DNA from 4 places in the Streptomyces sp. NPDC102467 genome. Region 3 is predicted to be linked to each of the others. Evidence: riboswitches for the same ligand, from Rfam matches in the RefSeq annotation. Region 3 holds a riboswitch; each other region holds the start of a gene.
The links. Region 3 has a riboswitch for cyclic di-AMP ahead of ACIREE_RS20890 (M23 family metallopeptidase). Riboswitches for the same ligand answer to the same signal wherever they lie in the genome.
Positions count from the first base shown of each region.

Region 1: linked by a shared signal. The riboswitch ahead of ACIREE_RS00195 (NlpC/P60 family protein) and the one ahead of ACIREE_RS20890 (M23 family metallopeptidase) in region 3 are both predicted to bind cyclic di-AMP.
Region 2: linked by a shared signal. The riboswitch ahead of ACIREE_RS11650 (C40 family peptidase) and the one ahead of ACIREE_RS20890 (M23 family metallopeptidase) in region 3 are both predicted to bind cyclic di-AMP.
Region 4: linked by a shared signal. The riboswitch ahead of ACIREE_RS17685 (M23 family metallopeptidase) and the one ahead of ACIREE_RS20890 (M23 family metallopeptidase) in region 3 are both predicted to bind cyclic di-AMP.

Region 1 covers NZ_JBIWKA010000001.1:46,654-52,026, reverse strand. Annotated here, with positions in the region: gene ACIREE_RS00205 (peptidoglycan DD-metalloendopeptidase family protein) at 1-100, shown strand, start outside; gene pcrA (DNA helicase PcrA) at 177-2,714, opposite strand; cyclic di-AMP (ydaO/yuaA leader) riboswitch at 2,969-3,138, shown strand; gene ACIREE_RS00195 (NlpC/P60 family protein) at 3,145-4,338, shown strand; gene ACIREE_RS00190 (tellurite resistance/C4-dicarboxylate transporter family protein) at 4,364-5,373, shown strand, end outside.
Region 2 covers NZ_JBIWKA010000005.1:126,506-131,878, forward strand. Annotated here, with positions in the region: gene ACIREE_RS11625 (DUF397 domain-containing protein) at 1-56, opposite strand, end outside; gene ACIREE_RS11630 (helix-turn-helix domain-containing protein) at 115-966, opposite strand; gene ACIREE_RS11635 (ATP-binding protein) at 1,253-1,711, shown strand; gene ACIREE_RS11640 (LysR family transcriptional regulator) at 1,719-2,639, opposite strand; gene ACIREE_RS11645 (LysE family translocator) at 2,773-3,405, shown strand; gene ACIREE_RS11650 (C40 family peptidase) at 3,494-3,967, opposite strand; cyclic di-AMP (ydaO/yuaA leader) riboswitch at 3,971-4,102, opposite strand; gene ACIREE_RS11655 (hypothetical protein) at 4,508-4,816, opposite strand; gene ACIREE_RS11660 (ATP-dependent Clp protease proteolytic subunit) at 4,824-5,373, opposite strand, start outside.
Region 3 covers NZ_JBIWKA010000009.1:297,794-303,166, forward strand. Annotated here, with positions in the region: gene ACIREE_RS20885 (GntR family transcriptional regulator) at 176-862, opposite strand; gene ACIREE_RS20890 (M23 family metallopeptidase) at 1,085-1,873, opposite strand; cyclic di-AMP (ydaO/yuaA leader) riboswitch at 1,886-2,050, opposite strand; gene ACIREE_RS20895 (M16 family metallopeptidase) at 2,288-3,655, opposite strand; gene ACIREE_RS20900 (M16 family metallopeptidase) at 3,673-5,037, opposite strand; gene ACIREE_RS20905 (DNA topoisomerase (ATP-hydrolyzing) subunit A) at 5,306-5,373, shown strand, end outside.
Region 4 covers NZ_JBIWKA010000008.1:20,644-26,016, reverse strand. Annotated here, with positions in the region: gene ACIREE_RS17700 (alginate lyase family protein) at 127-1,353, shown strand; tRNA gene ACIREE_RS17695 (tRNA-Met) at 1,425-1,498, shown strand; gene ACIREE_RS17690 (PP2C family protein-serine/threonine phosphatase) at 1,667-2,767, shown strand; cyclic di-AMP (ydaO/yuaA leader) riboswitch at 3,012-3,169, shown strand; gene ACIREE_RS17685 (M23 family metallopeptidase) at 3,181-4,221, shown strand; gene ACIREE_RS17680 (aldo/keto reductase) at 4,315-5,271, shown strand; gene ACIREE_RS17675 (PrsW family intramembrane metalloprotease) at 5,287-5,373, opposite strand, start outside.

The DNA of each region.
Region 1 (5,373 bases), on a different contig from region 3:
CTCGACCGGGCCGCACCTGCACTTCGAGGTACGACCCGGCGGCGGTTCGGCGATCGACCCGCTGCCGTGGCTCCGCAGCCACGGCCTCGACCCGACGTAAAACGGGAACCCAGAAACGGGAACCCAGAAAACTGGAACCCCGAGCCTGGAACCCAGAGCCTGGAGCCCGGAACCGCCTACAGCTTCTCGACCGGCGCGTACCGCAGCAGCAGACGCTTCGGCTTGGGGTCGCCGAAGTCGATCGTCGCCTCCGCGTTCGACCCTGATCCGCTCACGCCGACCACCGTGCCGAGGCCGAACTGGTCGTGCGTGACGCGGTCGCCGACAGCCACGGCGACCACCGGCTTCTCGTTGGCGCGGCGCGTGGCGAACGCGGGGGTCGTGCGGGAGCGGGACGACGACAGGGATGCGGCGATTCCGCCGCCGATGCCCTTGGTCGAAGGCGCCGGTGCGGAGCCGCCCTTGCGCTTCCACTCCAGATGCGCCTCCGGGATCTCCTCCAGGAAGCGGGACGGCGGGTTGTACGAGGGCTGTCCCCAGGCGCTGCGCATGGAGGACCGCGTCAGATACAGCCGCTCCCGCGCGCGCGTGATGCCGACGTACGCGAGGCGCCGCTCCTCCTCCAGCTCCTTGGTCTGTCCCAGGGACCGCATGTGCGGGAAGACGCCGTCCTCCATGCCGGTCAGGAAGACCACAGGGAATTCGAGGCCCTTGGCGGTGTGCAGGGTCATCAGGGTGATGACGCCGCTGCCGTCGTCCTCCTCGTCGGGGATCTGGTCGGAGTCGGCGACGAGCGCGACACGCTCCAGGAAGGCGGAGAGATCACCACGGGTCGCTTCACCCTCACCCTGATTCCCCATCTCATTCTCGGAATCGGAGTCGGGCTCGGACTCGGAATCGGACTCGGCCAGTGCCTTCGCCGACTCCTGCTCGAACTCCAGCGCGACGGCGGCGAGTTCCTGCAAGTTCTCGATACGGGTCTCGTCCTGCGGATCCGTCGAGGACTGCAATTCCGCGAGGTACCCGGTGCGCTCCAGGACGGCCTCCAGGACCGTGGCCGGGCCGGCGCCCGACTCCACGATGGTCCGCAGGTCCTCCATGAGGGTGTTGAACCGCCGCACCGCGTTCGTCGAGCGGGCCGCCATCCCGTAGGCCTCGTCGACCCGGCGAAGCGCCTGCGGGAAGGAGATCTTCTCGCGCTGGGAGAGGGCGTCGATCATGGCCTCGGCGCGGTCGCCGATGCCGCGCTTGGGCACGTTCAGGATGCGGCGCAGGGGGACGGAGTCCTCGGGGTTCGACAGCACCCGCAGGTAGGCGAGGACATCCCTGACCTCCTTGCGCTCGTAGAAGCGGACGCCGCCGACGACCTTGTAGGGCAGGCCGACGCGGATGAAGATCTCTTCGAAGACACGGGACTGCGCGTTCGTCCGGTAGAAGACGGCGACGTCGCCGGACTTCGCGTCGCCCGCGTCCGTGAGCCGGTCGATCTCCTCGGCGACGAACTGGGCCTCGTCGTGCTCGGTGTCCGCGACGTAGCCGGTGATCTGGGCGCCCGCGCCCGCGTTCGTCCACAGGTTCTTCGGGCGGCGCGACTCGTTGCGCTCGATGACCGCGTTGGCCGCGGTCAGGATCGTCTGCGTGGAGCGGTAGTTCTGCTCCAGGAGGATCGTCGTCGCGTCCGTGTAGTCCTCCTCGAACTGGAGGATGTTACGGATCGTGGCGCCACGGAACGCGTAGATGGACTGGTCGGCGTCGCCCACGACGCACAGCTCGGCCGGGTCCGCGTCGTTGCCCTCGGCGTCCTGGGCCGGTCCGACGAGCTCGCGCACCAGCGCGTACTGCGCGTGGTTCGTGTCCTGGTATTCGTCGACCAGGACGTGCCGGAAGCGGCGGCGGTAGTGATCGGCGACGTCGGGGAACGCGCGCAGCAGGTTCACCGTCGTCATGATCAGGTCGTCGAAGTCGAGGGCGTTGGCCTCCCTGAGCCGCGACTGGTACATCGCATAGGCCTGGGCGACGGACTTCTCGAAGCCGTCGGCCGCCGTCGCCGCGAAGTCCTCCTCGTCGATCAGCTCGTTCTTCAGGTTCGAGATCTTGGCGCTGAAGGACTTCGGCGGGAACTTCTTCGGGTCGAGGTCCAGGTCGCGGCAGACCAGGGCCATGAGCCGCTTGCTGTCGGCGGCATCGTAGATCGAGAAGGAAGAGGTGAAGCCGAGCTTCTTGCTCTCGCGCCGCAGGATGCGCACGCAGGCGCTGTGGAAGGTGGAGACCCACATCGCGTTCGCGCGCGGTCCGACGAGGGACTCGACGCGCTCCTTCATCTCGCCCGCGGCCTTGTTCGTGAAGGTGATCGCGAGGATCTGGCCGGGGTGCACACCGCGCTCGGCCAGCAGGTAGGCGATGCGGTGGGTAAGGACGCGGGTCTTGCCGGAGCCGGCGCCCGCGACGATGAGCAGCGGGGCGCCACCGTGCACGACGGCCGCCCGCTGGTTCTCGTTCAGCCCGTCCAGGAGCGCTGCCGGGTCGAGGGCCGGGCGCGGGGCGCCGTCGCGGTAGTACGCGTCCCTGGCCGGGGGCACGTCGAACTTCCCGCCGAACAGATCGTCCGGGATCGGCTCCGGCTCCGGTCCTTCGTGCTCGCTGTCGGGCGGCGGGGGCTCCTCGGTCCGGTTCTGGAGGCCTGCCAGGAAGCTGTCGTCAAAGAGGCTGCTCATCGCCTTACGAGTCTAGGCCGCCCCACTGACACCCGGCTCCCACCTTCACGACACCGCCCGTATATGGACTTCGCGCCACGTTCCGCGACCAGGCCATGACTATCCGCGACCGGGCAGGCCTCCGACCTCCCGGTGTCGCCGAGGTCACGAAAATGTATCGGGCATATCGAACATCAACCTTCACAGCAGCAACACGAGTTGGCTACGGTGCTGCGCGGGCAGTCCGTCCCCCCGACGCGAACAACGCGGCGAGCGGGCAGCCCCCGCCGAGTCCCGTACGCCGTGAGGCAGGGAACCGGGGACCCAACCGACCTTGGGGTGAATCGGCTCAACGGCCCGGCAGCGCCGGGCAGTCGACCGTAGGGCAGCCTTCCGTAGGCCCGAACCCGACAGCTAACTCGGTAGGCGGACCACGGAAGGAGTCGCCTCCTTGGCGTCGCACCGCAAGCCGCGCAGCCGCTCCCGGATGTCCGGCGGCCTTCGCACGACCCCCGCGGTCGGGATCACGACCGCCGCCCTCACTTCCGTGGCGCTGCTCTCGCAGACGGCGCAGGCCGCTCCCGCGCAGCCGACCAAGCCGAGCCTCCAAGAGGTGCAGAAGAAGGTCGACAGCCTGTACCGGCAGGCCGAGACCGCCACACAGAAGTACAACTCCGCCAAGGAGCAGACCGACAGCAAGAAGAAGCAGGTCGACAAGCTCCTCGACGACATCGCGCAGCGCACCGAGAAGATGAACACGGCCCGCCAGGAGCTGGGCCGGTTCGCCGCACAGCAGTACCGCTCGGGCGGGATCAGCGACACGGCGACGATGTTCCTCGCGGACGACCCCGAGGACTACTTCGCGCAGAACCGGCTGATGAGCAGGATGACGGCCAGCCAGAAGAAGGCGGTCGACGACTACCAGGAGCAGCAGCGCACGACGGCGAAGAAGCGCACGGAGGCGCAGGAGAACCTCCAGCAGCTCACCTCGTCGCAGACCGACCTGAAGACCTCGAAGCACAGCGTGCAGACAAAGCTCTCCGACGCGCGCGTGCTGCTGTCCAAGCTGACCGCCGAGGAGAAGCAGCGGCTCGCGGCGATCGAGAAGAAGAAGGAAAAGGCGGCCCGCAAGAAGGCCGCGGAACTCGCGCAGAAGCAGAAGGCCGAGGAGAAGAAGAAGCGGCAGGCGGCCGAGGACGCGGCGCAGCAGGAGGGCGGCTCGGGTTCCGGCTCCGGTGCCGGTTCCGGTTTGTCTGACCCGTCGACCGGCACCTCGTCCGGCTACGCGGCCAAGGCGGCGAAGGCGCTCGCGTTCGCCAAGACCCAGGAGGGCAAGCCGTACGTGTGGGGCGCCACCGGCCCGGACTCGTACGACTGCTCAGGCCTCACCCAGGCCGCGTGGAAGGCCGCCGGCATCTCGCTGCCGCGCACCACGTGGGACCAGGTGGAGGTCGGCAGGACGGTCTCCCTCTCCGACATCCAACCCGGTGACCTGGTGTTCTTCTACGACGACATCAGCCACGTCGGCCTCTACCTCGGCGACGGCATGATGATCCACGCGCCGAAGCCGGGCGCGTACGTCCGCGAGGAGTCCATCTACTACGACGGCACCGGGTCGATCCACAGCGTGGTGCGCCCCGCCTGACCTCGGCCGCGGTTACGTTCGGGCGGTGCAGCACCGCCCGAACGTGATCCCGCGGCCCTTCTGGTCCCAGCTCCCGCCCGCCGCCGGCGCCGCTGTCATGGCGACCGGCATCGTCTCGGTCGGCCTTCACCTGACCGGGTACGCCGTCCTGTCCGGCATCCTCCTGGTGCTCGCCGCGGCGCTCTGGGTGCTTCTGGCGGCCGACTTCGCGCTCCGTCTCCTACGGGACCGCAGCCGCTGGCGGCACGAGGCGGACTCCCCGCCCGCGCTGACCGCCGTCGCGGCGACGTGCGTGCTCGGCACCCGGTTCTCCCTCCTGGACTGGCAGGGGCTCTCCGAGACGCTGCTGGTGATCGCCGTACTGGCCTGGCCCGGGCTGCTCCTCGTCGTCGTACGGCACTGGACGCCACGGATGCCGGGGGCCGTCTTCCTCGCCTGCGTGGCCACGCAGGGTCTCGCCGTGCTCGGGGCGACGCTGTCGGCGGGCCTGGGCGTGGAGTGGCTCGGCTACGCGGCGGTGGTGGTGTTCTGGTTCGGGATCGTGATGTACGTCGCCGCGTTCACCCGCTTCGATCTCCGGCAGGTGTTCACGGGGGCCGGGGACCACTGGGTCGCGGGCGGGGCGCTCGCCATCTCGGCGCTCGCCGCGGCGAAGCTGGTGCTCGCGGGGCGGGCCGGTGACCTCTGGAACTCCGACGTCACCGGGGTGCTGCGCGGCATGTGCGGGGTGCTGCTCGCGCTGGATGTGGCCTGGTACGTGGTGCTCGCGGTGGCGGAGGTGCTTCGGCCGCGGTTCACGTACGACGTGCGGCGCTGGTCGACGGTGTTCCCGATGGGGATGACGGCGGTGGCGATGCTGTCGGTGGCCACCGCCGTCGAGGCGTCCTGGCTCAAGGGGCCGGGGCAGGTGCTGCTGTGGATCGCGGTGGCCGTCTGGCTCGGCACCGCCGTGGGGGCGGTCACGTCCACGGAACGGGTCAGGTCCTCAGCACGAGCACGGGGCAGGTCCGGTAAACGGGTCAGGTCCGGAGAACG
Region 2 (5,373 bases), on a different contig from region 3:
CCGCTCAGCGACGAGCTGGAGGGAACGGAAGGAACGTGCCGAGGCAGTGCATTCATGGTGCCCCCTTACGCAGTGCCGGCCCGTGGCGAGGTGTCGGCGTCCTCGTCCGCTCGGTTACCCGGCGATCCGTGCGATGAATTCCAACGAGTCCTCGGGCGAAAGTGCGCGGAGGAGAAGGGTGTCAAAGGCCTCTGTGTATGCCTTGAGGTCTTCTTTCCGCTCGAGGTAGAGGCTACTCGTCAAATGGTCGAGAACAACCACATCCAGATCGGATGTGTTCGGAAATGAGAACACAACGAAAGGGCCACTGAGGCCGATGTGGCCACCCGCAGAGAAGGGAAGCACCTGAATTTGGACATGCGGCATTTGTGCCGCCTCGGCCAGGTGCGCCACCTGCCGTCGCAGGATGCCGGACCCACCCACCTCGCGCCGTAACACCCCTTCGTCGAGCACCGCGCTCAGCTGGAGAGGCGGCTGCGCCCGCAGCACATCCTGACGCGCGAGCCGCACCTCCACCAGCGCCTCGATGTGCTGGTCCGGCATCCCCGCCAGCACCGAACGGGTCACCGCCCGCGCGTACTCGGGCGTCTGCAACAACCCCGGCACCACGCTCGTCTCCAGCGTCCGGATCCGGCAGGCCTGCGATTCGAGGCTGATGAAATCGCGGTAGGAAGGCGGCAATAGCCCCCGATAAGCGTGCCACCAATGGTGTCCGCCAGTATCTTCCGCACCTGCCAATGCGACCACGAGCTCCCGCTGCCGCGGATTCTTCGTCTCGAATGCGTCGAGCAGGCGCAGCACATCCGCTGCCTTCACGCCACTGCGTCCTGTCTCGATCCGGCTCACCTTCGACTGGTGCCAGCCGACCAGCCGGGCCGCCTGGCCACTGGTCAGTCCGGCCTGTACGCGCAACGCGCGCAGTTCGGCACCGAGTTTGCGACGGCGGACCGCGGGACCGTACTTCATGTTGACTCCTCAACGTCCTCGGGTCGCCCGGCCGGGGCTCCTTCCTGGCCCGTGCGAAGCGACTCCTGATCAGACGGTAGAGGAACCGGCGTGCGCTCGCCCAAATACGGTCTCTCGTCGCAGAGTTCACCGCTTCGAGCGACAGATATATGCATATCTTGGGGGATCAGCAGCACGGAAGGGCATCCAAGTGGCACTCTGGCGCGAAGCAGAAGTCGGAGGCCGCACGCCAGCGAACCGCCAGAGTCGACAGGCGCGGCCCCGGTGGGAAAGGGACGACGTCGCCATGGCAGACCACCTGGAAGCATCCGTCACGCTGCCGAGCGAACCCGCCTCGGTCTCCGCGGCCCGCCGGTACGTGAGCCACGTACTGTCGGAGTGGGGCATGCCGGGGGACACCGACGCGGCCGACACCGTCCGGCTGATCGTGTCGGAACTCGCGACCAACGCCGTGCAGCACACCCTGGGCATGTCGCCCACCTTCACCGTCGACCTGGAACTCGAACACGACGAGCGGCTGCGCATCGGCGTCACCGACAGCCACCCGCGCTACCCCAAGCGACTGCCCGCCGCCGTCCAGCAGGACAACGGCCGCGGCATGGTGATCATCCGCTGCCTCACCGCGGAGTGCGGCGGACGGCTTTCGGTGTCGCCGACCCCGGAGGGCGGCAAGACCGTATGGATCGCACTGCCATGGATCGCCGCCGCAAAGGACAACAACGTGCCGCCCGCTGCTGCCTGTTGACGCTCCGTCAGTGTGAAGAGCGGCCGAACGCCCCGCGCAGGAGCGCCCGGAAGCTGTCGACCGCCGGGTTCGTGTCGTCCGCCCGGTGCACCACCGACACCGTCCGCCGCAGGTCCCCCGGTTCGAGATGCCGTACGCCGAGCGGCGTCGCCGACATCCGCGCCACCATCTCCGGCACCACCGCCACACCGAGCCCGGCACTTACCAGCGCGCACACCAGCGCGTAACTCGGCGTCTCCACCAGCACCGACGGTGTCGCTCCGGCCCGCGCAAGCGCCGCCTCGACGCCCTGCCGCGGCGGATGGTTCGGTGCCATGCTGATCAGCGCCTGCCCCGCCAGCTCGGCCGGCGGCAGTCGCGTCGTCCCCGCCGTCCCCGCCGTCAGCGCCTGTCCGGGAGCCGTCACCAGCACCAACTCCTCTACGAGGACGGGTTCCTGGACCACGGAAGAGGGCACCGCCACGGGCTCGGAGGGCGCATAAGTGTGAGTGAGCGCCACATCGACGGTGCCGGCCGCCACCGCGGCGACCCCGAGCGGTGGCTCGTACCCGGCGACCGTCAACTCCACATCCGGATGGGCCCTGCGGAACGCGGTCAGCGCCGGCGGCAGCAGATGCATCCCCGCCGTCGTGAACGTACCGAGCCGCAGCCGCCCGCCCGACAGGCCGGCGAGCCGCGCCAGCTCGTGCCGGGCCCGCGCCATCTCGTCGAGCACCCGCCGCGCCGTCTCCACCAGCACCTCGCCGGCACCCGTCAGCCGGGCGCCCCTGTGGTGCCGCACGAGCAGTGCCGTCCCTGCCTCCCGCTCCAACTTCGCGAGCTGCTGCGAGAGCGCGGGCACGGTATATCCCAGGCGTTGGGCCGCCCGGGTGATCGAACCGGCCTCGGAGACCGCCACCAGCGCGGCGAGCCGCGTCGGGTCGTACATGGGCCGCCTCCGAAGCCGTACGGAATCCCACCGGAGCCCCGCGCGCGAAGGCCCCGGCCTTAAGCGTTGCTTTAGGCAGACTCAGGATATTGCACATACCTGCTGAAGGCCGGGCTCGGGCAGGCTGAAGTGCATGGACGCTCAACTGGTCGCCTTCACCGGCGTCGCCGCGGGCATGGTGGCCCTGCCCGGCGCGGACTTCACGGTCGTCGTGCGCAACTCCATGGTCTCGCGCCGCGCCGGAGTCGCCTGCGCCCTCGGAGTCGCCTGCGGCCTGCTCGTCCACACCGCGCTGGCCGTCGCCGGCCTCGCCGCGGTCCTCACCGCCGTACCCACGCTGTTCGGCGCCCTGCGACTCGCGGGGGGTGCGTACGTCCTCTACCTGGGCGCGAAGACACTGCAGTCGGCGCTGCGCCCCCTGCGGGAGCGGGCCGACGACGGGGCCGGCCCGGAGCGGGGCCCGGCCGGCGGCGCGCTGCGGCAGGGCTTCCTGACCAACACGCTCAATCCGAAAGCGCCGATCACGTTCTTGAGCGTGCTGCCGCAGTTCGTGCCCGCGGGCAGCCCCGCCCTTCCGCGAACGGCCGTTCTTTCGGCGATCGTGGTGGCGCTCGCGCTGCTCTGGTTCCCGGCCGTGGCCCTGCTCGTGGACCGGCTCGGCCGGTGGCTGCGCAGGCCGCGCACGGCCCGCGCCGTGGAGGCCGTCACCGGGAGCGCGCTGGTGCTCCTGGCCCTGGCCCTCCTTCTGGAGCCGCTGATCGCGTGAGAGGCCGCGTGAGGGGCCGCGTGGGAGGCCGCGTGGGGACGGGCCCGGCGCCGGGCCCGTCCCCACGGGCCGCTCCGTGCGGCGGGGGTCAGCGCACCCGGCCGTACCAGACGCTCCGCGTCCAGATCCTCTCCAGCCGCACCACCGCGCCGGTCTTGGGCGAATGCCAGATCCGTCCCTTCCCGGCGTAGATGCCGACGTGGTAGACGCTCCGGCCCGAGTGGAAGAAGACCAGGTCACCCGTCCTGCGGTGGGACGAGGAGACATGACGGGTCTTGTTGTACTGCTGCGCGGCGGTGCGGGGCAGCTTCTTGCCCGCCCGCTTGAACGAATAGAGCGTCAGGCCCGAGCAGTCGAACCGGTGCGGGCCCGTGGCGCCCCACCTGTACGGCGATCCCTTCTTGGAGGCCGCGACCCTCAATGCCTTGGTCGAAGCCGTAGCCGCCGACGCCTCGGACGCGGCGCCGGGGACCATGAGTCCGGCTCCTGCGACGGCGAGGGTGAGGACCGACGCGGTGCCGGCCCGGGCCAGCAGCGAGGGAACACGATTGAGCGCAGACATGCGCAACCCTTCGTCAGCCGCCTGTGAAGGGTGACCTGTCGGGTTCGGGCAGGCGAAGATGCCCGGCCGCATGGTGCGGCTTCACCCCAAGGGCCCCTCGGGCACCACCTCCGTCGAGGTGGGCCGGTGGCCCGTCGTACCTGGGTCCTCCACTCCTGCCGATGCACTTCTGTCGACCTGGCATCCGCACGGCGGCAGGACTCGGCGTCCGCACGGACCGCCCCGCCGCGGCGGCGGGGGCTTGTCGTCGGAGGGATCTTCACGCACATGTGGAGCCGAAACCGAGTTGAACCGGCGGTAAGTGAGGCTGCTCACGCTTGACCCGTTCAGGTGGACAGTCCTGCTTCCGGGCCGCGCCCGCGACACCTGACCACGCTCGTACCAGGGGCGGAACGTGTCATTCCGGCGTCCGCGTACCGCCGGAGCGCAACTCTGACCGTCTTGATGATGTATGAGTGTCTAGGCCATTTGGTGGTACACCATCTGGGCCGTTTCGGCTCGGGCGCAGACAGTTTGCGCGAGCCGCGACTCCCTGCGATCTCAACTGACCGCTTCTGGCGGCAAAGTGACTCTCTGTGTACGCCTCTCGCCATCCAGGACGCGCAGAGCCCGCGTCAGGGTTGGCGCGTGCACCTCGCTCTCGCCCCGCCGGTGCATCAGCTCCAAGGCGTCCCGCAGCGCCGACGCCCGCCCGACGAGCGCTTGCGCCGCCCGCAGCCCTCGGTAGGTGTGGTCGCCGCGCGCCGGGTTGATCCGCGCGATCAGATCGACCACCGCCAGGTAGCTGTCCACCAGCTCGCACTCGGCGCGGGTCAGGGCGGGCAGCGGCGGCAGTTCGGGTGGAAACACCGGCATGTCACCTCGCGCCCTGTGCGCCGAGCGTGGCCTTGCGGCTCCGCAGCACCTGGTCCACCAGGCCGTACTCCAGGGCCTGGTGGGCGTCGAGCACGGTGTCCCGCTCGATGTCCAGGCCGACCTGGTCCTTCGCCCGCCCCGAGTGCCGCGCGAGCAACTCCTCCAACTGCTCCCGCATACGCGCCATTTCGCGTGCCTGGATCTCCAGATCGGTGGGCTGGCCCTGTGCCGGCTCGGGCAGCGCCGGCTGGTCGAGCACCACGCGCGCGCCGGGCAGCATCATCCGCTTGCCCGGCGCCCCGGCGGCGAGCAGCACCGCGGCGACGGACGCGGCCTGCCCCAGGCACGTCGTCTCCACGTCACAACTGACGTACTGCATCGTGTCGTAGAGCGCCGTCATCGCGCTGAACGAGCCGCCGGGGGAGTTGATGTACAGCGAGATGTCCTGGTCCGGCGCCGTGTATTCGAGGTGCATGAACTGCGCCATCACATCGTTGGCGGACGTGTCGTCGATCGGCGTCCCGAGGAAAACGATGCGCTCCTCCAAGAGC
Region 3 (5,373 bases):
GGGCGGCACGTTTGGACGGTGACGGGTTTGGGCGGCGCAGAGAATTCACACGCACCGACCCAGACGTTGGAATTACCCCGCACCCGTCCGACAACGATCAGGGCAGCCGAATACATTCCGCGACTCATTCATTTCACTCGATGAATAGCGCACTTCTTTGTATACGGCCCTCCTGTTAATGCTGCAGCCCCGCCGTGTTTACGGCATGTTGCGAAGTCCTCACACGATCGCCCGCGCGGGGGACGCGCAGCCGGTGGGCCGTCGAGGCTCGTTCGGTGTGCTGCGCGGCCAGGGCGCGGGCGCGCTCGGCGTCGCCGCGGGCCACCGCGTCCACGATGGCACCGTGCTCGGCCCAGGAGTCGGCCGGCCTGCCCGGGCTCTCCACGGCGTACATCCAGGCGATCTTGTGCCGGAGCTGGGTGAGCAGGGTGATCAGGCCGGGGCTGCCGGAGGCCTGCGCGAGGGTCTCGTGGAACCAGCCGCCCAGGGAGCGCAGATCCTCGTTCTGACCGCGCCTGGCCCGCTCCTGGCCCAGCCTGACCAGGCCTCGCAGGACCTTGAGGTGGGCCTCCGTGCGGCGCTGTGCGGCGCGCGCGGCGCCCAGCGGTTCGAGCATCATGCGGATCTCCAGGAGGTCGGCGGCCTCCTGCGCGGTGGGCTCGGCCACGCACGCGCCCGCGTGTCGCCGGGTGACGACGAAGCCCTCGGCCTCCAGAGTGCGCAGCGCCTCGCGGACCGGCACACGCGATACTCCGTAACGCCGCGCGAGCAGTTCCTCGGTGAGCCTGCCGCCGCGCTCGTAGACGCCCGTGACGATGTCGTCGCGGATCGCTGTGCATACCGAGTGCGCGGGAATGCGCATGACCCGACCTCCGTCTTGATCCCCGCGGAAACGCGATCGATCGACGCTTGTGCAAGCGCGATGGGGATCCATTGGGCGCGCTTTCCCGGTGACTCTATTCCACCGTCCGTGAATTTCCGACGGGAGGTCGGAATCCAGGGATATTTTTTGGCCAGGAACGTCCTGTGTACGCGAAAGCCCCGGCTCGATGAGCCGGGGCTTTCGCGTGGTGTCGCGAAGACGTCAGACGTTCACGCCGTGCGAGCGCAGGTACGCGACGGGGTCCATGTCCGATCCGTACTCGGCGGTCGTACGGGCCTCGAAGTGAAGGTGGGGGCCTGTGGCGTTGCCGGTGGCACCGGAGAGGCCGATCTGCTGGCCGGGAGTGACGGCCTGGCCGACGGAGACGCCGATGGACGACAGGTGACCGTACTGGGTGTACGTGCCGTCGTTCATCTTGATCACGATGTTGTTGCCGTACGCGCCGCCCCAGCCGGCCTCGACGACGGTGCCGGAGCCGACGGCGTGCACCGAAGTGCCGCTCGCCGCGTGGAAGTCGATGCCGGTGTGACTGCCGGAGGACCACAGGCCACTGCTCGCCTTGTAGGCGGTGGAGACGTAGGAGCCGGAGACCGGAGCCACGAAGGTGTTGAGGCGCTTGCGCTCGGCCTCACGGGCGGCGCGCTCCTTGGCCTCGCGCTCCTTTTTGGCCTTCGCCTCGGCCTCGCGCTTGGCCTCCTCGGCCTTCTTCTTGGCCTCGGCTTCGGCCTTCGCCTTGGCGGCCGCCTCGTCGGCGGCCTTCTTCTGCGCGGAGGCCTGCGCGTCGATCTGCGCGGCCAGGGAGTCGCCGATGGCGATGGCCTGCGTGAGGCCGTTCTGGTCGGGGGCCGCGTCGTCGGCGGCGAGCGCGGGGGCGGCGAGGCCTCCGACGACACCGGTCGCGGTGAGCGCTGCGACACCGGCGACCTGCGCGGTGGTACGCGTGAGACGGCTCGGACGACGGTGCTTCCCGGTGGCACGGGTGAACGCCATGTAGTGGCTGATCCTTTCCTTCCCTCTCGCCTACCGGGTTAGCTGACGGGTTCGGAGCAGGAAGGTCTCCTACGGGCCCCCTCCCCGTACGGGAAGAGCGTCCGATTCACCCCAGGGACTGCGATGGGTCCCCGGCTCCCCTGGCTCGCGCCGTGGGGGACTCGGCGATGACTGTCCGGTGTCGCGGGCGCGACGCGTGTCTGGCGAACAGCCGGACCGACGCTAAGCGGAACATCTTTTAAGTAACAAACGGATTCCAGGTTTTGTAGTGCACGCCACAGGGCAGACAGGCAACCTCCGCCCCAATTCGGGCATAAGTGATCCATGGTTGATCGCGGACGAACCCGCGCGACGACAGGAAGCCCCGGCGGCCGTTGCGGCCACCGGGGCTTCGTGCGACGTACGGGGGTGCGGTCAGCCCGTGACCACGCTCACCTCGCCGATGCCGAGGGCCTTGACCGGCTCCTCGATCTGCGCGGCGTCGCCCACCAGGATCGTCACCAGACGGTCCGCCGGGAAGGCGCTCACGACGGCCGCAGTGGCCTCCACGGTGCCCGTCTCGGCGAGTTGGCGGTACAGCCGGGCCTGGAAGTCGTCGGGCAGCTGCTGCTCGACCTGGTCGGCGAGGGTGCCCGCGACGGCCGCGGCGGTCTCGAACTTGAGCGGGGCCACACCCACCAAGTTCTGCACCGCGGTGTCCCGTTCGGCATCCGTGAGGCCCTCGGCCGCCAGCGTGCGCAGGACCTTCCAGAGGTCGTCGAGCGCGGGCCCGGTGTTCGGGGTGTCGACGGAGCCGCTGATGGCGAGCATCGCCGCGCCCGTCCCGTCGGGCGCGGAGCGCAGCACCTGGGCGAAGGACCGCACACCGTAGGTGTAGCCCTTCTCCTCGCGCAGGACACGGTCCAGGCGCGAGGTCAGCGTGCCGCCGAGGCAGTACGTGCCGAGGATCTGCGCGGCCCACACACGGTCGTGCTTGTCAGGTCCGATCCGGCCGATGAGCAGCTGTGTCTGCACCGCTCCCGGGCGGTCCACGATGACGACCCGGCCGGTGTCGTCGGCGGTGACCGGCGGGAGGGGGCGAGGCTCCGTCGTGTCGCCCGTCCAGGCACCGAGTGTGTCCGCGAGAAGTGTGTCGAGGTCGGTGTCCGTCAGGTCGCCCACCACGACGACCGTCGCGGTGGCGGGGCGTACGTGCTTCTCGTAGAAGGCGCGCACGGCCGCCGCGTCGATGGCGGTGACGGTCTCCTCGCTGCCCTGGCGCGGGCGCGACATACGCGCGTCGGCCGGGAAGAGCTGCCTGGAGAGCTCCTTGGCGGCGCGGCGGGCCGGGTTGGCGCTCTCGTGCGGGATCTCGTCCAGCCGATTACGGACCAGGCGCTCGATCTCACTGTCCGCGAAGGCGGGCGCCCGCAGGGCGTCGGCCAGCAGGGCCAGGCCCTTCGGGAGGCGCGAGACGGGCACCTCCAAGGAGACCCGGACACCGGGGTGGTCGGCGTGCGCGTCCAACGTGGCGCCGCACCGCTCCAGTTCGGCCGCGAACTCCTCCGCGGAGTGCTTGTCGGTGCCTTCGTTGAAGGCACGCGCCATGATCGTGGCCACGCCGTCGAGGCCCGCGGGCTCGGCGTCCAGCGGCGCGTCCAGGTTGATCTCGACGGCGACGACCTGCTGGCCGGGACGGTGGCAGCGCAGCACGGTCAGGCCGTTGGCGAGCTCGCCGCGCTGCGGAGCGGGGAACGCCCACGGCTTGGCCACACCCGCCTGGGGCTGGGAATGGAAGTCCATGGTCGCGAGCTGTTCGGTCACCGGCCCGCCTCCTCGTCGCTCTCGGCGCTCTCGGCGCCCTCGTCATCGGGGTCAGCGGGGGCCGTCGGCTCGTACACGAGGACCGCGCGGTTGTCGGGGCGCAGGCGGGCCTTGGCGACCTCCTGGACCTCCTCAGCGGTCACGGCGAGGACGCGCTGGACGGCGGTGAGGGCGAGCTGCGGATCGCCGAACAGCACGGCGTACCGGCACAGTTCGTCGGCGCGGCCCGCCACGGTGCCGAGCCGGTCCAGCCACTCGCGCTCCAACTGGGCCTGGGCGCGCTCCATCTCCTCCGGCGTGGGGCCCTCCTCGGCGAACCGGGTGAGCTCCTCGTCGACGGCGGCCTCGATGACCGGCACCTCGACGTCTCCGGAGGTCTTCACGTCGAGCCAGCCCAGGGAGGGCGCGCCGGACAGGCGCAGCAACCCGAACCCGGCGGCCACGGCGGAGCGGTCGCGGCGCACGAGACGGTTGTAGAGCCGCGACGACTCACCGCCACCGAGGACCGTCAGGGCGAGGTCGGCGGCGTCGCACGCACGCGTGCCGTCCTGGGGCAGCCGGTAGGCCGCCATGAGGGCGCGCGCCGGGACCTCCTCCTCGACGACCTCGCGCAGCTGCCCGCCGATCACCTCGGGCAGGGAGCCGTCGCGCGGCGCGGGCTTGCCGTCGTGGCCGGCGATCGAGCCGAAGTACTTCTCGACCCACGCGAGCGTCTCCGTGGGGTCGATGTCGCCCACTACGGAGAGCACGGCGTTGTTGGGCGCGTAGTAGGTGCGGAAGAAGCTCCGCGCGTCCTCGAGGGTGGCCGCGTCCAGGTCGGCCATGGAGCCGATGGGCGTGTGGTGGTACGGGTGGCCCTCGGGGTACATGAGGGCGGTCAGCTTCTCGAACGCGGTGCCGTAGGGGACGTTGTCGTAGCGCTGACGGCGCTCGTTCTTGACGACGTCCCGCTGGTTCTCCATCGACTCCTCGTCGAGGGCCGCAAGGAGCGAGCCCATACGGTCGGCCTCCAGCCACAGCGCGAGCTCCAGCTGGTGGGCGGGCATGGTCTCGAAGTAGTTCGTGCGCTCGAAGCTCGTCGTGCCGTTGAGCGAGCCACCCGCGCCCTGTACGAGCTCGAAGTGCCCGTTGCCATGCACCTGATGCGAGCCCTGGAACATCAGGTGCTCGAAGAGGTGGGCCAGGCCGGTACGGCCCTTGACCTCGTGGCGCGAGCCTACGTCGTACCAGAGGCAGACCGCCGCGACCGGGGTCAGGTGATCCTCGGAGAGCACTACACGCAGGCCGTTGGCCAGCCGGTGCTCGGTCGCTGTCAGGCCGCCGGAGCCGGCCTCGGCGGTGGCCGTGTGACCCATGGGCATGTACGTCCCTTCGATCGCGGGGAAACGGAGATCATTGAGAACTGAGAACATTGGAAACGCAGAATTGCTGCCAGTCCTGCCACTGTATGCAAGCGTGCAGGCGCCTGGCGAAGTTCCCGCCCCGACTACGCCGTGAGCGAGCACGTCGCCCCCTGCACGGGTGGCGAACCGCCCGGTACGGACGGGGTGCGAACAGCGTTGTCAGTGGGGCGGTCCACAATGGTCCGCGACAGTTCCCGTACATGTTGGTGAAGGAGCCGCAGCAGCGATGGCCCGCCGCAGCACGAAGACCCCGCCGCCCGACGACTTTGAGGAGAAGATCCTCGACATCGACGT
Region 4 (5,373 bases), on a different contig from region 3:
ACAGGACCGTGCGACGGCCGGGTGGCCGGGCTCCCGACCGGCGCAACAGATCCTGCGCCGCCGGCCCGCACGGGTCACGCTGCCAGTGACCGAACCGGAGGTACCGGAGGCATGGCGAGGTATGGCATGGCAGCGGGCAGGCGGGCGCGCAACGTATCGCTGGGGTTCCTCGTCCCGGCTCTGATGGGCGCCGTCGCGGCGTGCGGCTCGTCGGCCGGCACCGCCGCGGACGTCGCGGCACACCCCGACACCCGCCCCGCCGGCCACGCCTTCGCGCACCCCGGCGTGCTGGTCGGCACGGCGCAGCTGACGGCCGTCCGCGACCACGTCGCCCGTAAGGAAGAGCCGTGGCTGTCGGCGTACAAGGAGATGAGCACGAGCAAGTACGCCGCCCTCGACTACAAGGCGAAGCCGTACGCCGTCGTTCGGTGCCCGCCCGACACCCGGCCGGGCCAGGGCTGCGTGGAGGAGCGCGAGGACGCCATCGCCGCCTACACCCAGGCGCTGCTCTGGAACATCACCCGTGACAAGGCCCACGCCGTCAAGGCCGTGCAGATCCTGGACGCCTGGGCGGGCACGGTGAAGCGGCACACCGAGGGCAACGCCGGGCTGCAGACCGCCTGGGCCGCCACGTCGTGGGCGAAGGCCGCCGAGCTGATGCAGTACACGTACGACGGCTGGCCCGACGGCCAGGAGCTGAAGTTCCAGCGGATGCTGCGCGACGCCTACCTGCCCGGGGTGCGCGGCGGTTCCGCCGACTTCAACGGCAACTGGGACCTGGTCATGGCCGACGCCACCATGAGCGTGGCGGTCCACTTGAACGACCGGGCCGCCTTCGACCAGGCCGTGCAGCACTTCAGGACCCGCGTCCCCGCGTACTTCTACCTCTCCTCCGACGGGCCGCTGCCGGTGCGGCCCGCGGGCAGTGACATCGACACCCCGCAGAAGCTACAGACGTACTGGTTCGGGCAGAAGACGTTCAAGGACGGGCTCGCCCAGGAAACCTGCCGCAACTTCAAGCACGCCAGTTACTCGCTCGCCGCGACCTCCCACATCGCCGAGACCGCCTGGCACCAGGGCCTCGACCTGTACGGAGAGGTGAAGGACCGGCTCGCGGCGGCGCTGGAGTTCCACTCCAAGTACCAGCTCGGCGCCACCGCCCCGGCCTGGCTGTGCGGTGGCAAGGTGCAGCGGGACATGGGGCCCGACACCGAAGTGGCGCTCAGCCATCTCCGGGGACGCCTCGGGATGGAGCTTCCGGAGACCGAGAAACTCACCCGGCAGCAGCGGCCCGAGGGCACGGACGATTTGTTCGTGGCATGGGAAACGCTCACGCACGCGCAGGCCGCATAGCGGCCGCCGCCGTGGCCGCGGGGAGCGATTGGCTTTCACCGTCCCGGATGGCGTAGTGTTGCATTCATCGCCGCGGGGTGGAGCAGCTCGGTAGCTCGCTGGGCTCATAACCCAGAGGTCGCAGGTTCAAATCCTGTCCCCGCTACTGAAGGCAGAGGCCGGAATCTTTCGAGATTCCGGCCTCTGCCTGTTTGCGGGCCTCGGTGGCTTTACGGGATTGACCCGGACGGAGCAGTAATGCTCGCCCCCGGCCCGCCTTCCGGGAACCCTTGGTGAGACGCCGGGTATCGGCCGCGGACGTGGCGGGAGACAAGTGGTGGGGCAGCGAGGAGGGCGGCACGGACTCGGGGCGGATTCCGTCGCCACGCGTGCCTTTCTCCGCGTGCTGCCCCTGCTGCTGATCGTCGGCGGTGCGGTCTACGAGTACTGCACGCCGTCCGGGTTCGCAGGGTCTCCCCTGTTCAGCGCGGCGCCCCTGGTCGTCGCCCCGTTCTTCTCGCTGGGCAGCACGATCATGGCCGGGGCCGTCTCGATCGGCGCCATCGTCGCCGTACACCTCAGATACTCGTTCCACTCCGACGTCTACACCGAGATGGCCACCGTGGCCACGGTGTGCGTCCTGGCCTGCTTCATCAACCGGATCGTGCGCCGCGGCGACGAGCAACTCGCCTCGGCGTGGCAGATCGCGGAGGCGGCCCAGCTCGCGGTGTTGCCGGAGCCGGCCGGGCGGATCGGCGGCCTGGCCATCGCGGCCCGGTACGAGGCGGCGCAGGCCGACGCGTTCATCGGCGGCGACCTGTACGCGGTGCAGGACACTCCGCACGGCGTGCGGCTCGTGGTCGGGGACGTACGCGGGAAGGGCATGGGTGCGGTCGCCGCCGTGGCCGTCGTCATCGGCGCGTTCCGTGAGGCCGCCGAGCAGGAGGGCAGCCTGGAGGCGGTCGCCCAGCGCCTGGAGCGGGCGCTGGCCCGGGAGGGCGGCCGGCGCCGCGGCATCGACGACTTCGAGGGCTTCACCACCGCGGTGCTCGCCGAGATCCCGCACGGCGGCGACGTCCTGCGCATCCTGAACCGCGGGCATCCCGAGCCGATCGTGGTGCTCGGCGACGGCACGGTCCAGGTGATCGAGCCCGCCGAGGCGGCGCTGCCGCTCGGCCTGGGCGAGCTCGGCTCCTGGCCGGACCGGGCCACCGAGGCCGGCTTCCCGCCCGCGGCGACGCTGCTGCTCTTCACCGACGGGCTCTCCGAGGCGCGGAACGCGAGGGGCGTCTTCTACGACCCCGCGGCCCGGCTCGCCGGCCGCGTCTTCCCTGGGCCGGGGGAGCTTCTCGCGACGCTGGCCGAAGAGGTACGCCTGCACACCGGGGGCGGCGCCAGTGACGACATGGCGCTGCTCGCCGTACGGCGTCCTTGATCGATGTCACGAGGGGTGACCGCACGACACCACTGCGCATAACAATTGACACTACGTCAGAAACTGACGGGTTTGGGATGCGCCGGAACCGGCGGTCAACTCGCCCGATTGCGCCCGCTCGTGCCCCGTTAAGTCCAGGCCGTGAACGTGAACGATCAATGGGAACGGCTTGGAATTACTGTCGGCTGTCTATTAACGTTCGATAACGCAGCGCGGTCGTCCCAGCCGTCACTAGCGACGGCTCCGTGCGCACACGCTTAATCCCGAAAGGGAGCCGGGGAACCACCAACTTGGGGTGAATCAGGCATCGTTCCGTCGCTTTTCGGGCGCCGGACGTGCTCGTAGGAGACCTTCCTGCTCCGAACCCGTCAGCTAACCCGGTAGGCGAGAAGGAAGGAAAGGAGAGCGCCCCCGTGGCGTCGAACCGCCCTGCCCCCGAGTTCTCCGGATTCTCCGCCGACCCCGCCGATGGCGGGTTCGGTGTCGAGCAGGAGACCTGGGAGGAGTGGAATCCCACCGAGGAGTCCGTCCGTCCCGTCCGCGGCAAACACCGCGTAGCCCGGCAGCGCGGCGGCCTCGCGCGCAGCTCCACGGTCCTCGGTGTCGGCGTGATCGCCGCCGTCGGCGCGGGCGGCATCGCCAGCGCGCAGGGCGGCAAGCCCGCCGTCCACATCTCCATGCCCGACCTCTCGGCGGTCAAGGACTCGCTGCCCGAGGCGAAGTCGCTGCCCGGCGTGGGTGCGCTCATATCCGACGGCTCCGACTCCTCGTCCGGCGCCGCCTCGGCCACCCCGCTCACCACGGTGGGCAACGGGCAGTCGGACGCGGGCGAGACGCTGCGCGCCCGCATCATGCAGCAGGCCGAGACCCAGCAGAACGCCGCCGACGCCACGGCGCAGGCCGCGGTTCAGAAGGCCGCCGCCGAGCAGGCCGCCGAGGAAGCGTCGGCGAAGCAGGAGAAGGCCGAGGCCAAGGCCGCCGCCGACAAGAAGAAGGCGGCGGAGGAGGCCAAGAAGAAGGCCGAGGCCGAGCGCCTCGCCAAGCTGGCCAAGAGCTTCAAGCTCCCCGTCGCCTCGTACACCATCACCGGCACCTTCGGGCAGCCCGGATCCATGTGGTCCTCCGGCTACCACACGGGCCTCGACTTCGCGGCTTCCACGGGTACGCCGATCTACGCCGTCCACAGCGGCACCGTCACCGAGGCCGGCTGGGCGGGCGCGTACGGCTACCGCACGATCATCACCCTCGACGACGGCACCGAGCTGTGGTTCTGCCACCAGTCCTCGCTCAACGTCAGCGCCGGACAGAAGGTCTCCACCGGCGACGTCATCGGCCGCGTCGGCGCCACCGGCAATGTCACCGGGCCCCACCTCCACCTGGAGGTCCACCCCGGCGGGGACGCCACCGGCATCGACCCGGCGGTGTGGCTGCGCGGCAAGGGCCTCACTCCCTGAGCCCTGTCCGCCCCTGCGGAACACGGGTACGGAACACGGGTACGGAACACCGTGTCCGGAATACCAGGTTCCGTAGGGGCGTTGAAGTCGGGCATGACTTCTTCTCCCGCACTGCGCAAGCTCGGCTCCTCCGACCTGGAGGTCTTCCCGCTCTCCCTCGGCGGGAACGTGTTCGGCTGGACCGCCGACGAGGCCGCCTCCTTCGCGGTGCTCGACGCCTACACCGCCGGGGGCGGCAACTTCATCGACACGGCGGACTCGTACTCGGCCTGGATCGAGGGGAACAAGGGCGGTGAGTCGGAGACCGTCATCGGCAAGTGGGTCAAGGCCCGCGGCAACCGCGACGACGTCGTCATCGCCACCAAGGTCGCCCGCCACCCCGACTTCAAGGGCCTGCGCGGCGCCAACATCAAGGCCGCAGCCGACGCCTCCCTCACGCGCCTGGGCACCGATTACATCGACCTGTACTACACGCACTTCGACGACGACGAGACGATCCCCGTCGAGGAGATCATCGGCGCGCTCGACGAGCTCGTGAAGGCGGGCAAGGTGCGCAACATCGCCGCGTCGAACATCTCGCCCGAGCGCCTCCAGGAGTCCCTCGACTTCTCCGACCGCGAGGGCCTCGCCCGGTACGTCGCGATCCAGCCCCACTACAACCTCGTCTCACGCGACACGTACGAGGGCGCCCGGCAGGACATCGCCTCCCGCGCCGGGCTCGCCGCCGTCCCGTACTACGCGCTGGCCGCCGGCTTCCTGACCGGCAAGTACCGGCCCGGCGTCACGGTCGACAGCGCGCGGGCCGGAGGCGCGGCCAAGCACCTGGAGACCGAGCGCGGCCGACAGGTGCTGACCGCCCTCGACGAGATCGCGGGGGCCCGCGGCGCCGAGATCGCCACGGTCGCCCTGGCCTGGCTCGCCGCGCAGCCCACCGTGGCGGCGCCGATCGCGTCCGCGCGCACGGTCGAGCAGCTGCCCGCGCTGCTCGCGGTCGCGGACCTGGAGCTCACGGACGCGGAGCTCGGCCGCCTCACGACGGCCTCCGCCTGACGTCTTGGAAGGGCCTCAGTAGCGGTACGGGTTGTACGCGGGTCCCTGCGGCATCGGTCCCGCGTACACCGGCGGCCGCCACATCGGGGCCGCGACCTGGGA